Regions from separate parts of the Streptosporangium sp. NPDC001681 genome, predicted to be linked through region 2. Evidence: riboswitches for the same ligand, from Rfam matches in the RefSeq annotation. Region 2 holds a riboswitch; the other holds the start of a gene.

Evidence for each region. A riboswitch is a leader RNA that binds a small molecule or an ion and turns the genes downstream of it on or off. The one in region 2 is predicted to bind glycine.
Region 1: another riboswitch for glycine. It lies ahead of gcvT (glycine cleavage system aminomethyltransferase GcvT); the one in region 2 lies ahead of gcvP (aminomethyl-transferring glycine dehydrogenase).

Annotation. Positions count from the first base shown of each region.
Region 1 is NZ_JBEOZN010000081.1:28,164-32,679, reverse strand. It holds gene ABT130_RS30700 (FtsX-like permease family protein) at 1-236, opposite strand, end outside; gene ABT130_RS30695 (ABC transporter ATP-binding protein) at 233-943, opposite strand; gene ABT130_RS30690 (PadR family transcriptional regulator) at 1,009-1,596, shown strand; glycine riboswitch at 1,667-1,765, shown strand; glycine riboswitch at 1,768-1,852, shown strand; gene gcvT (glycine cleavage system aminomethyltransferase GcvT) at 1,893-2,984, shown strand; gene gcvH (glycine cleavage system protein GcvH) at 2,981-3,370, shown strand; gene ABT130_RS30675 (L-serine ammonia-lyase) at 3,441-4,516, shown strand, end outside.
Region 2 is NZ_JBEOZN010000069.1:29,577-34,092, forward strand. It holds gene ftsR (transcriptional regulator FtsR) at 1-115, shown strand, start outside; gene ABT130_RS27965 (bifunctional nuclease family protein) at 195-665, shown strand; gene ABT130_RS27970 (MerR family transcriptional regulator) at 810-1,430, shown strand; glycine riboswitch at 1,446-1,538, shown strand; gene gcvP (aminomethyl-transferring glycine dehydrogenase) at 1,709-4,516, shown strand, end outside.

The DNA.
Region 1 (4,516 bases), on a different contig from region 2:
TTGGCGCGGACCAGCCCCTGCGACCGCTCGATGGCGGTGGCCGAGTTCTCCGGGCGGACCAGGATGTCGTACTGCGCCCGGAAGTTCTCCCCGACGGTGCCGATGATCTCCAGACGCTGGGTCTCGGCGGTGCCGGTCAGCACGGTGAACCCGGTGGCCGCGACCACGATGCCGAGCAGGAGCACCAGTGCCCGGACGAGCCGGTGGCGAAGCTGGGCCCAGACCAGGCGGGTCATCCGAGCCGCCCGATCCGGCCGAGCACGTCCTGGGCGGGCGTCACCCGGTCGTCGCCGGTGATCCGGCCGTCACGCATCCGAACCACCCGATCGCACGCCGCCGCCACCTCGGGGTTGTGGGTGGCGACCAGCATGGTCATGCCGTACTCCTCCCGCAGGGAGAACAGCAGGTCCACGATCTCCTGGCCGGTGACGCTGTCGAGGTTGCCGGTGGGCTCGTCCGCCAGGAGCAGAGGCGGATGGGCGATCAGCGCCCGGGCGATCGCCACCCGCTGCTGCTGCCCGCCGGAGAGCTCGCCGGGCAGCGCCCGTTCCCGGTCGGCCAGCCCGACCGCGGCCAGCAGTTCCCTGGCGCGGGCCCGACGGTCGAAGCCCACCCTGCGCGGCAGCACGGGGGCGAGCACGTTGTCCAGCAGGCTCAGCGCCGGGAGCAGGTGGAAGCGCTGGAAGACGAAGCCCACCGCGCGCCGGTGCCGGTCGAGACCCCGGCGCCCGAGATCGTCGACGCGCTTCCCTCCGACGTGGATCTCGCCCCCGTCGGGGAGATCCATCGCACCGACAAGATGGAGGAGCGTGGACTTGCCCGCTCCCGAGGGCCCGGTGAACGCGACCGCCTGACCTGCCTCGACCTCCAGGCCGACCTCGTCGAGTGCCCTGGTGGAGCCGTGGATGCGGCTGACGCCTCGCAGGCTGACTTCAACGCTCATGACCGATACATTGTCACAATGTACGAGGGTCCGTGAAGTTCCTATCTTGTGACAATGTAGGAATCATGCCACTTAGCCATGCCGTGCTCACCCTGCTGGCCGACGGGCCCAGCCACGGCTACGAACTCAAGGCCCGGTTCGAGGCGGCGGTCGGCCCCCAGTGGGGCGGCCTCAACATCGGGCACCTGTACCAGATCCTGGACCGGCTGGTCAGGGACGGCCACGTGACCCGCAGCCACGTGACCCAGAGCGACCGCCCGGACAAGACGCTGTACCGGCTGACCGAGAGCGGCGCCGGTGAGCTGCGGGAGTGGGCGGGCGCTCCCTGGGTCCGCTCGTCGGGGTTCCGGGACGAACTGTTCCTCAAGCTGCTCGCGGCCACCCGGCTGGGCACGGACGCGCTCGGCTCGTTCGTGTCCGCTCAGCGCCAGGCCTACCTCTCGGACCTGGCGGCGCTGACACGCCTGCGCCGCGAACAGGACGACCCTCTGGTGTCCCTGCTCATCGACGCGGCCATCGCGCACAGCAGAGCCGACCTGCAGATCGTCGACGGCGCCGAGGAGCGCCTGGCGGCGATGGCCACCGCCGGCGCGGACGTGCACACCGTAAGGCCCGAGGGCGATGATCTCCGGGCACTGGGCGAGGGGGCCTGATCCCGGCCGGCAGGCGCGAGGGGATTTCGCTCGGCCGGTGCGGGCGGTTAGGCTGGCCTGCGACACCGATGAACCCCGCGCGGGAGAGTGTCCTGACATCCAGGCCAGGACCCCTGAAGGAGCAAGCCCTCCCCGCGAACCTCTCAAGGCAAAGGACCGTGCGGGTAGGTGCCTCTGGAAAGCAGGTCCCACGACCTCGCCGAAGGTGAAAGTCCGGTAAAACCCGGATGAAACTCTCAGGCACCAATGACAGAGGGGGAGGATGATCTCATCTGTCCCTTGTCTGAGGTGCGAACATGTCCCGACCTACGCCGCTGTGCGGCGTGCACGAGTCCCTCGGCGCGACGCTGACCGACTTCGCGGGCTGGCTGATGCCGCTCCGCTACGGCAGCGAGTCCGCCGAGCACAACGCGGTCCGCCAGGCGGCCGGCCTGTTCGACCTCTCCCACATGGGTGAGATCTTCGTGACCGGCCCGCAGGCCGCCGAGGCACTCGACTACGCGCTGGTCGGCCACCTCTCCGCGTTGGCGCCCGGCCGCGCCCGCTACACGATGATCGTCGACGCCGGGGGCGGCGTGCTGGACGACCTGATCGTCTACCGGCTGGCCCCCGAAGAGTTCATGGTCGTCGCCAACGCCTCCAACTACCCCCGGGTGGCCGCCGAGCTGACCGAGCGCGCCAAGGACTTCGACGCCGCGGTGCGGGACCGCTCCGAGGAGTACGCGCTGGTCGCCGTCCAGGGGCCGCGCTCGGTGGAGATCCTGAGCACTCTCACCGACGCCGACCTGGACGGGCTCGGGTACTACGCGGGCCTGCCCGCAGTGGTGGCCGGACACGAGGTCCTCGTCGCCCGCACCGGATACACCGGCGAGGACGGCTTCGAGCTGTTCGTCGCGGCCTCGGCGGCGGAATCCCTCTGGACCGCCCTCACCGAGGCGGGCGCGCCGCACGGGCTGGTCCCCGCCGGCCTGTCCGCGCGCGACACCCTCCGCCTGGAGGCGGGCATGCCGCTCTACGGCAACGAACTCTCCGCGGACCTCACTCCGTTCGACGCCGGGCTCGGCCGTGTGGTGAGGTTTGACAAGCCGGGCGACTTCGTCGGCCGGGCCGCCCTCGAACCGCTCAGGGACGTCCCGCCGGCCCGTCGTCTGGTCGGCCTGGTCGCGAGCGGCCGCAGGGTGCCCCGGCACGGGTATCCGGTGGTGGTCGCCGATGACGGCACGGTCGCCGGGGAGGTCACCAGCGGGGCGCCCTCCCAGACACTGGGCAGGCCCATCGCCATGGCCTACGTGGACAGCGGCCTGTCGTCGGGGCTGGCCGTCGACATCCGGGGCAGCCGCGAGCCGGTCGAGGTCGTCGAACTGCCTTTCTACAGGAGGAAAAAATGAGCAGCATTCCCGAGGACCTGCACTACACCAAGGAACACGAGTGGATCGGCGGCGTCGACGACGGCCTGACCCTCACCGTGGGCATCACCGCCTACGCCGCCGAGGCGCTGGGCGACGTGGTCTACGTGCAGGTACCCGAGGTCGGCGCGTCGATCGCCACCGGTGACGCCGTCGGCGAGGTCGAGTCGACCAAGTCGGTGAGTGACATCTTCGCACCGGTCACCGGCGAGGTCGTGGAGGTCAACCAGGCGGTCGTGGACGACCCCTCGCTGGTCAACAGCGACTCCTACGGCGACGGCTGGCTGTTCCGGGTACGTCTTGAGGGCTCCGCCGACGACCTGCTGTCGCCGGAGGAGTACACCGCGCTCACCTCGGGTGAGTCATAAGTTCGACGCCTCGCGTCGCGGTCACGCGCGTCCCCGGGCGCGCGTGACCGTCCACGCTGGAAGGATTCAGATGACGATCAGTGTCTTCGATCTCTTCAAGATCGGAATCGGCCCGTCCAGCTCGCACACCGGCGGCCCGATGGCCGCCGCCCACAAGTTCGCCCGGGGCCTGCACCGGGACGGGCTGCTGGAGAAGACCGCGCGGGTGAGCGCCATCCTGTACGGCTCGCTCGGGCTGACCGGCAAGGGCCACGGCAGCGACAAGGCGGTGCTGCTCGGCCTGTCGGGCGAGAAACCCGAGCTGGTCGACGTCGACACGGTCGACGAGCGGCTGGCCGCCATGCGCGCCTCGGGCACCGTCCGCCTGTACGGCTCCCACGAGATCCCCTTCGTCATCGGCGAGGACCTCGTCTTCGAACGCAAGATCTCGCTCCCCCACCACCCCAACGGCATGCGCTTCACCGCCCTGTCGGAGTCCGGCGAGACGCTGCGCGAGAAGGTCTACTACTCGGTGGGCGGCGGCTTCGTCGTCGACGAGAACGCCACCGGCGCCGACCGGATCAAACCCGACGACACGGTCCTGCCGCACCCCTTCACCACGGCCGCGGAGCTGCTCGCCCAGTGCGCGGAGACCGGGCTGTCGATCTCCGGGCTGATGCTGGAGAACGAGCGGGCGTTCGGCCGCACCGAGGCCGAGATCCGCGCCCAGCTGCTCGTCCTGTGGCAGGTCATGAGCGAGTGCGTGCGGCGGGGCATCGGCAAGGAGGGCGTGCTGCCCGGCGGCCTGAAGGTCCGCCGCCGCGCCCACCAGCTCCACCGGCAGCTGCGGAGCGAGCCGGGAGAGAAGGACTCGCTGCAGACGATGGACTGGGTCTCGCTGTTCGCCCTCGCGGTCAACGAGGAGAACGCCGCCGGCGGCCGGATCGTCACCGCGCCCACCAACGGCGCCGCGGGCATCATCCCCGCCGTGCTCACCTACTACGACCGCTTCGTCCGCGAATCCGATGACGAGGGGGTGATCCGCTTCCTGCTGACCGCGGGGGCGATCGGCGTGCTGTTCAAGGAGAACGCCTCCATCTCCGGGGCCGAGGTGGGCTGCCAGGGTGAGGTCGGCTCCGCCTGCTCGATGGCCGCCGCCGGGCTCAC
Region 2 (4,516 bases):
CGGCCCCGGCGCGATCGACCAGGCGGACGAGACGGCGAGGGAGATCTCCGGTCTCCTGCTGGAATTGCACGCCTCGTTGCTGCGTTCCGGAGTCCGTGGGGCACTGGGCCGGTGAGAGCCTGACCAGGCACTCGTACCCCCACGAGTGTTACGTTGAACAAACCGGTCGGAATCCAGCGAAGACGGAGCAGCCCGTGTTGCAGATGGAGGTCGTGGGCGTTCGAGTTGAAATGCCCTCCAACCAGCCGATCGTCCTGCTGAAAGAGACGCATGGGGAGCGTTACCTACCTATCTGGATCGGCATGACGGAAGCCACGGCGATCGCCATGGCCCAGGCCGAGGAACCACCACCCCGGCCACTTACCCATGACCTGTTCCGGGACGTGCTCGAAGGGCTCGGAGTCAGGTTGAACACTGTCAACATCGTCGCTTTACGCGACGGCATCTTCTTCGCGGATCTCGTGTTCTCCAACGGGGTCGAGGTGAGCGCGCGTCCTTCCGACTCGATCGCCTTGGCACTTCGCACCGGTGCACGTATCTTCGCGAGTGAGGATGTGGTACGGGAGGCAGGGGTGATCATCCCTGACGACCAGGAGGACGAGGTGGAGAAGTTCAGGGAGTTCCTTGACACGATCACGCCCGAGGACTTCGGCCGCGCGGGGTAGGAATTTCGGTGCATTTACGCTTCACGACGCGCCGGGTGGGGTCGTTGACTGGACTTGGCCCCAGTCCTACGGTGCAAGTGAAACCTGCGGTCGTGCGTAAACCCCCAGATCAGGCCGTGGGATGAGAGAAAGCCGGAGGTCCGCGTGGCGGTCAGCAGCGGCGAGGGTAGAAACGCCGACCAGGATGACCCGGAACGGCGCCAGTCGGCACGTCAGCGCGCGGGTGAAGAGGGTCTGCTGTTCGACGGGCAACCGGTGAAAGTGCCCGCCGACATCGGCTACAGGGGGCCGACGGCCTGTTCGGCGGCAGGAATCACCTACCGGCAACTCGACTACTGGGCACGCACCGGCCTGGTCGAGCCCACCGTGAGAGCCGCCCACGGCTCCGGCTCCCAGCGGCTGTACGGCTTCCGTGACATTCTGGTCCTCAAGGTTGTCAAGCGCCTTCTCGACACCGGTGTCTCCCTCCAGCAGATCCGCATCGCCGTGCAGCACCTGCGGGAGCGGGGCGTCAACGACCTGGCCCAGATCACTCTGATGAGCGACGGGGTGAGCGTCTACGAGTGCACCTCGCCGGACGAGGTCATCGACCTGCTCCAGGGGGGCCAGGGAGTCTTCGGTATCGCGCTGGGACGGGTGTGGCAGGAGGTGGAGGGCTCTCTCGCGGATCTTCCCGGCGAACGCGCGGAGTCGGGCGGGGGCCCTTTAGGCGATCATCAGGCCGATGAGTTGGCCCGTCGTCGCAGAGCACGACGAACCGGGTAAACTCGGACTCGCCATTGACCCTGTGCGGGAGAGACCCCGACCGCGATCGGGGCGCCGAAGGAGCAACCTCCCCGGAATCTCTCAGGCACCCTGTACCGCACGGACGAGGCAACTCTGGAAAGCAGACGTGCCCGCCAGGTGCGTCTCACCGACGGTGCAAGCCTCCCGGCAAGGGCAGGTGAAGCTCTCAGGTAGCGACCACGTCGTGATGACAGAGGGGGAGAACCGGCATATGCCCGCGCCCAGCACCGGTCTCCACCCCGCCCGAGAGGCTTCTCATGACCGATCTGTCATCGCTCAGCGAACTCGCCCCTCCGCCGTTCGCGACCCGTCACATCGGGCCCGACGACGCCGACCAGACCCGCATGCTGGAGGCGGTCGGGTTCGCCTCCGTCGCCGACCTGGTCGCGGTGGCCGTGCCCGAGGCGATCCGCTCCTTCGCCCGGCTGGGTCTGCCCCCGGCGGCAGGGGAGTCCGAGGCCCTCGCCGAGCTGCGGGTCCTCGCCGGGCGTAACACCGTGCTCACCTCGATGATCGGCCTGGGCTACCACGACACGATCACCCCGGGTGTCATCCGCCGCAACCTCCTGGAGAACCCGGGCTGGTACACCGCGTACACGCCCTACCAGCCGGAGATCTCCCAGGGCCGGCTGGAGGCCCTGATCAACTTCCAGACCGTCGTCTCCGACCTGACCGCCCTCGACGTCGCGGGGGCCTCCCTGCTGGACGAGGCCACCGCCGCGGCCGAGGCGATGACCCTGGCCCGCCGCGCGGGCCGCACCTCGTCGAAGGTGTTCGTGGTCGACGCCGACGCGCTGCCGCAGACCAAGGCGGTGTTGCGCACCCGTGCCGAGCCGCTCGGCATCGAGCTGGTCGAGAGCGACTTCACCGGAGGGCTCCCCGACTGCTTCGGCGTGCTCGTGCAGTACCCCGGCGCCAGCGGCAGGATTCGCGACTTCCGCGCCATCGCCGACGCCGCCCACGCGTGCGGTGCCCAGGTGGTCGCCGCCGCCGACCTGCTCGCCCTCACCCTCCTGGCCGCGCCGGGCGAGCTCGGCGCCGACATCGCGGTCGGCTCCTCGCAGCGCTTCGGCGTCCCCCTCGGCTTCGGCGGTCCGCACGCCGCCTACATGGCGGTCCGTGACGGCCTCCAGCGCCAGCTGCCCGGCCGCCTGGTCGGCGTCTCCCAGGATGTCGAGGGACGTCCCGCCTACCGGCTCGCGCTCCAGACCCGCGAGCAGCACATCCGCCGGGAGAAGGCCACCAGCAACATCTGCACCGCGCAGGTGCTGCTCGCCGTGATCGCCGGCATGTACGCCGTCTACCACGGCCCCGAGGGCCTGCGCAGGATCGGCCGCCGCATCCACCGGCACGCCGTCGTGCTCGCCGAGGGGCTGCGCCAGGGCGGCGTCGAGGTGGTCCACGACACCTTCTTCGACACCGTGCTCGCCCGCGTGCCCGGGCGTGCCGCCGGAGTCGTCGCCGCGGCCCGGGAGAACGGCGTCAACCTGCGCCTGGTCGACGCCGACCATGTGGGCGTCACCTGCGACGAGAGGACCGAGGTTCTCCATCTGGAGCAGGTCCTGGCCGCCTTCGAGGTCAGCGGCACCGTGCTGGCCGACCTGGACGCCGCCGCGCACGACGCGCTGCCCGGCGCGCTGGCGCGGGTCGGCGACTACCTCACCCACCCGGTCTTCCACAGCCACCGCTCCGAGACGGCCATGCTGCGCTACCTGCGCAGGCTCCAGGACAAGGACGTCGCGCTGGACCGGTCGATGATCCCGCTGGGCTCCTGCACCATGAAGCTCAACGCGACCACCGAGATGGAGCCGATCACCTGGCCGGAGTTCGCCGGGCTGCACCCGTACGCGCCGGAGGACCAGGCGGCGGGCTACGCCGAGCTGATCGGGGAGCTGGAGCGCTGGCTGGCCGAGGTCACCGGTTATGACGCCGTGTCGATCCAGCCGAACGCCGGCTCCCAGGGCGAGTTCGCCGGCCTCCTGGCGATCCGCGCCTACCACACGGCGCGTGGCGAGTCGGATCGTGACGTCTGCCTGATCCCCTCGTCCGCGCACGGTACCAACGCCGCCAGCGCCGTGATGGCCGGCATGCGCGTCGCCGTGGTCGCCTGCGACGACAACGGCAACGTGGACCTCGACGACCTCGTCGCGAAGATCGAAAAGCACCGCGACCGGCTTGCCGCGATCATGGTGACCTACCCGTCCACGCACGGCGTGTACGAGGAGACGATCGTCGATGTCTGCGAGCTGGTGCACGAGGCCGGCGGGCAGGTCTACGTCGACGGTGCCAACCTCAACGCGCTGGTCGGCCTGGCCAGGCCGGGCGAGTTCGGGGCGGACGTCTCCCACCTCAACCTGCACAAGACCTTCTGCATCCCGCACGGTGGCGGCGGCCCCGGTGTCGGCCCGGTCGCGGTCCGCGCCCACCTGGCCGACTACCTGCCCGGTCACCCGCTGCGCGGCGGCTCGGCGGTCGGCCCGGTCTCGGCCGCCCCGTACGGCTCCGCGGGCATCCTGCCCATCTCCTGGGCCTACATCCGGATGATGGGTGCCGACGGGCTGAAGGCGGCCACCGAGCAGGCCATCCTGTCGGCCAACTACCTGGCCCGCAGGCTCGATCCCCACTACCCGGTTCTCTACACCGGCCGCGGCGGCCTCGTCGCCCACGAGTGCATCATCGATCTGCGCCAGATCACCAAGGAGACCGGGGTGACGGTCGACGACGTGGCCAAGCGCCTCGTCGACTACGGTTTCCACGCGCCGACCATGTCCTTCCCGGTGGCCGGCACGCTGATGATCGAGCCGACCGAGAGCGAGGACCTGGCCGAGCTCGACCGGTTCTGCGAGGCCATGATCGCGATTCGCGGTGAGATCGAGAAGGTCGCCTCCGGCGCCTACGACAGGGTCGACAACCCGCTGCGCAACGCCCCGCACACGGCCGGCAGCCTCGTCGCCGACGAGTGGGAGCACCCTTACACCCGCACCGAGGCGGCCTACCCGCTGCCCTCGCTGCGCGAGGGCAAGTACTGGTCGCCGGTCCGCCGCATCGACCAGGCCTACGGAGAC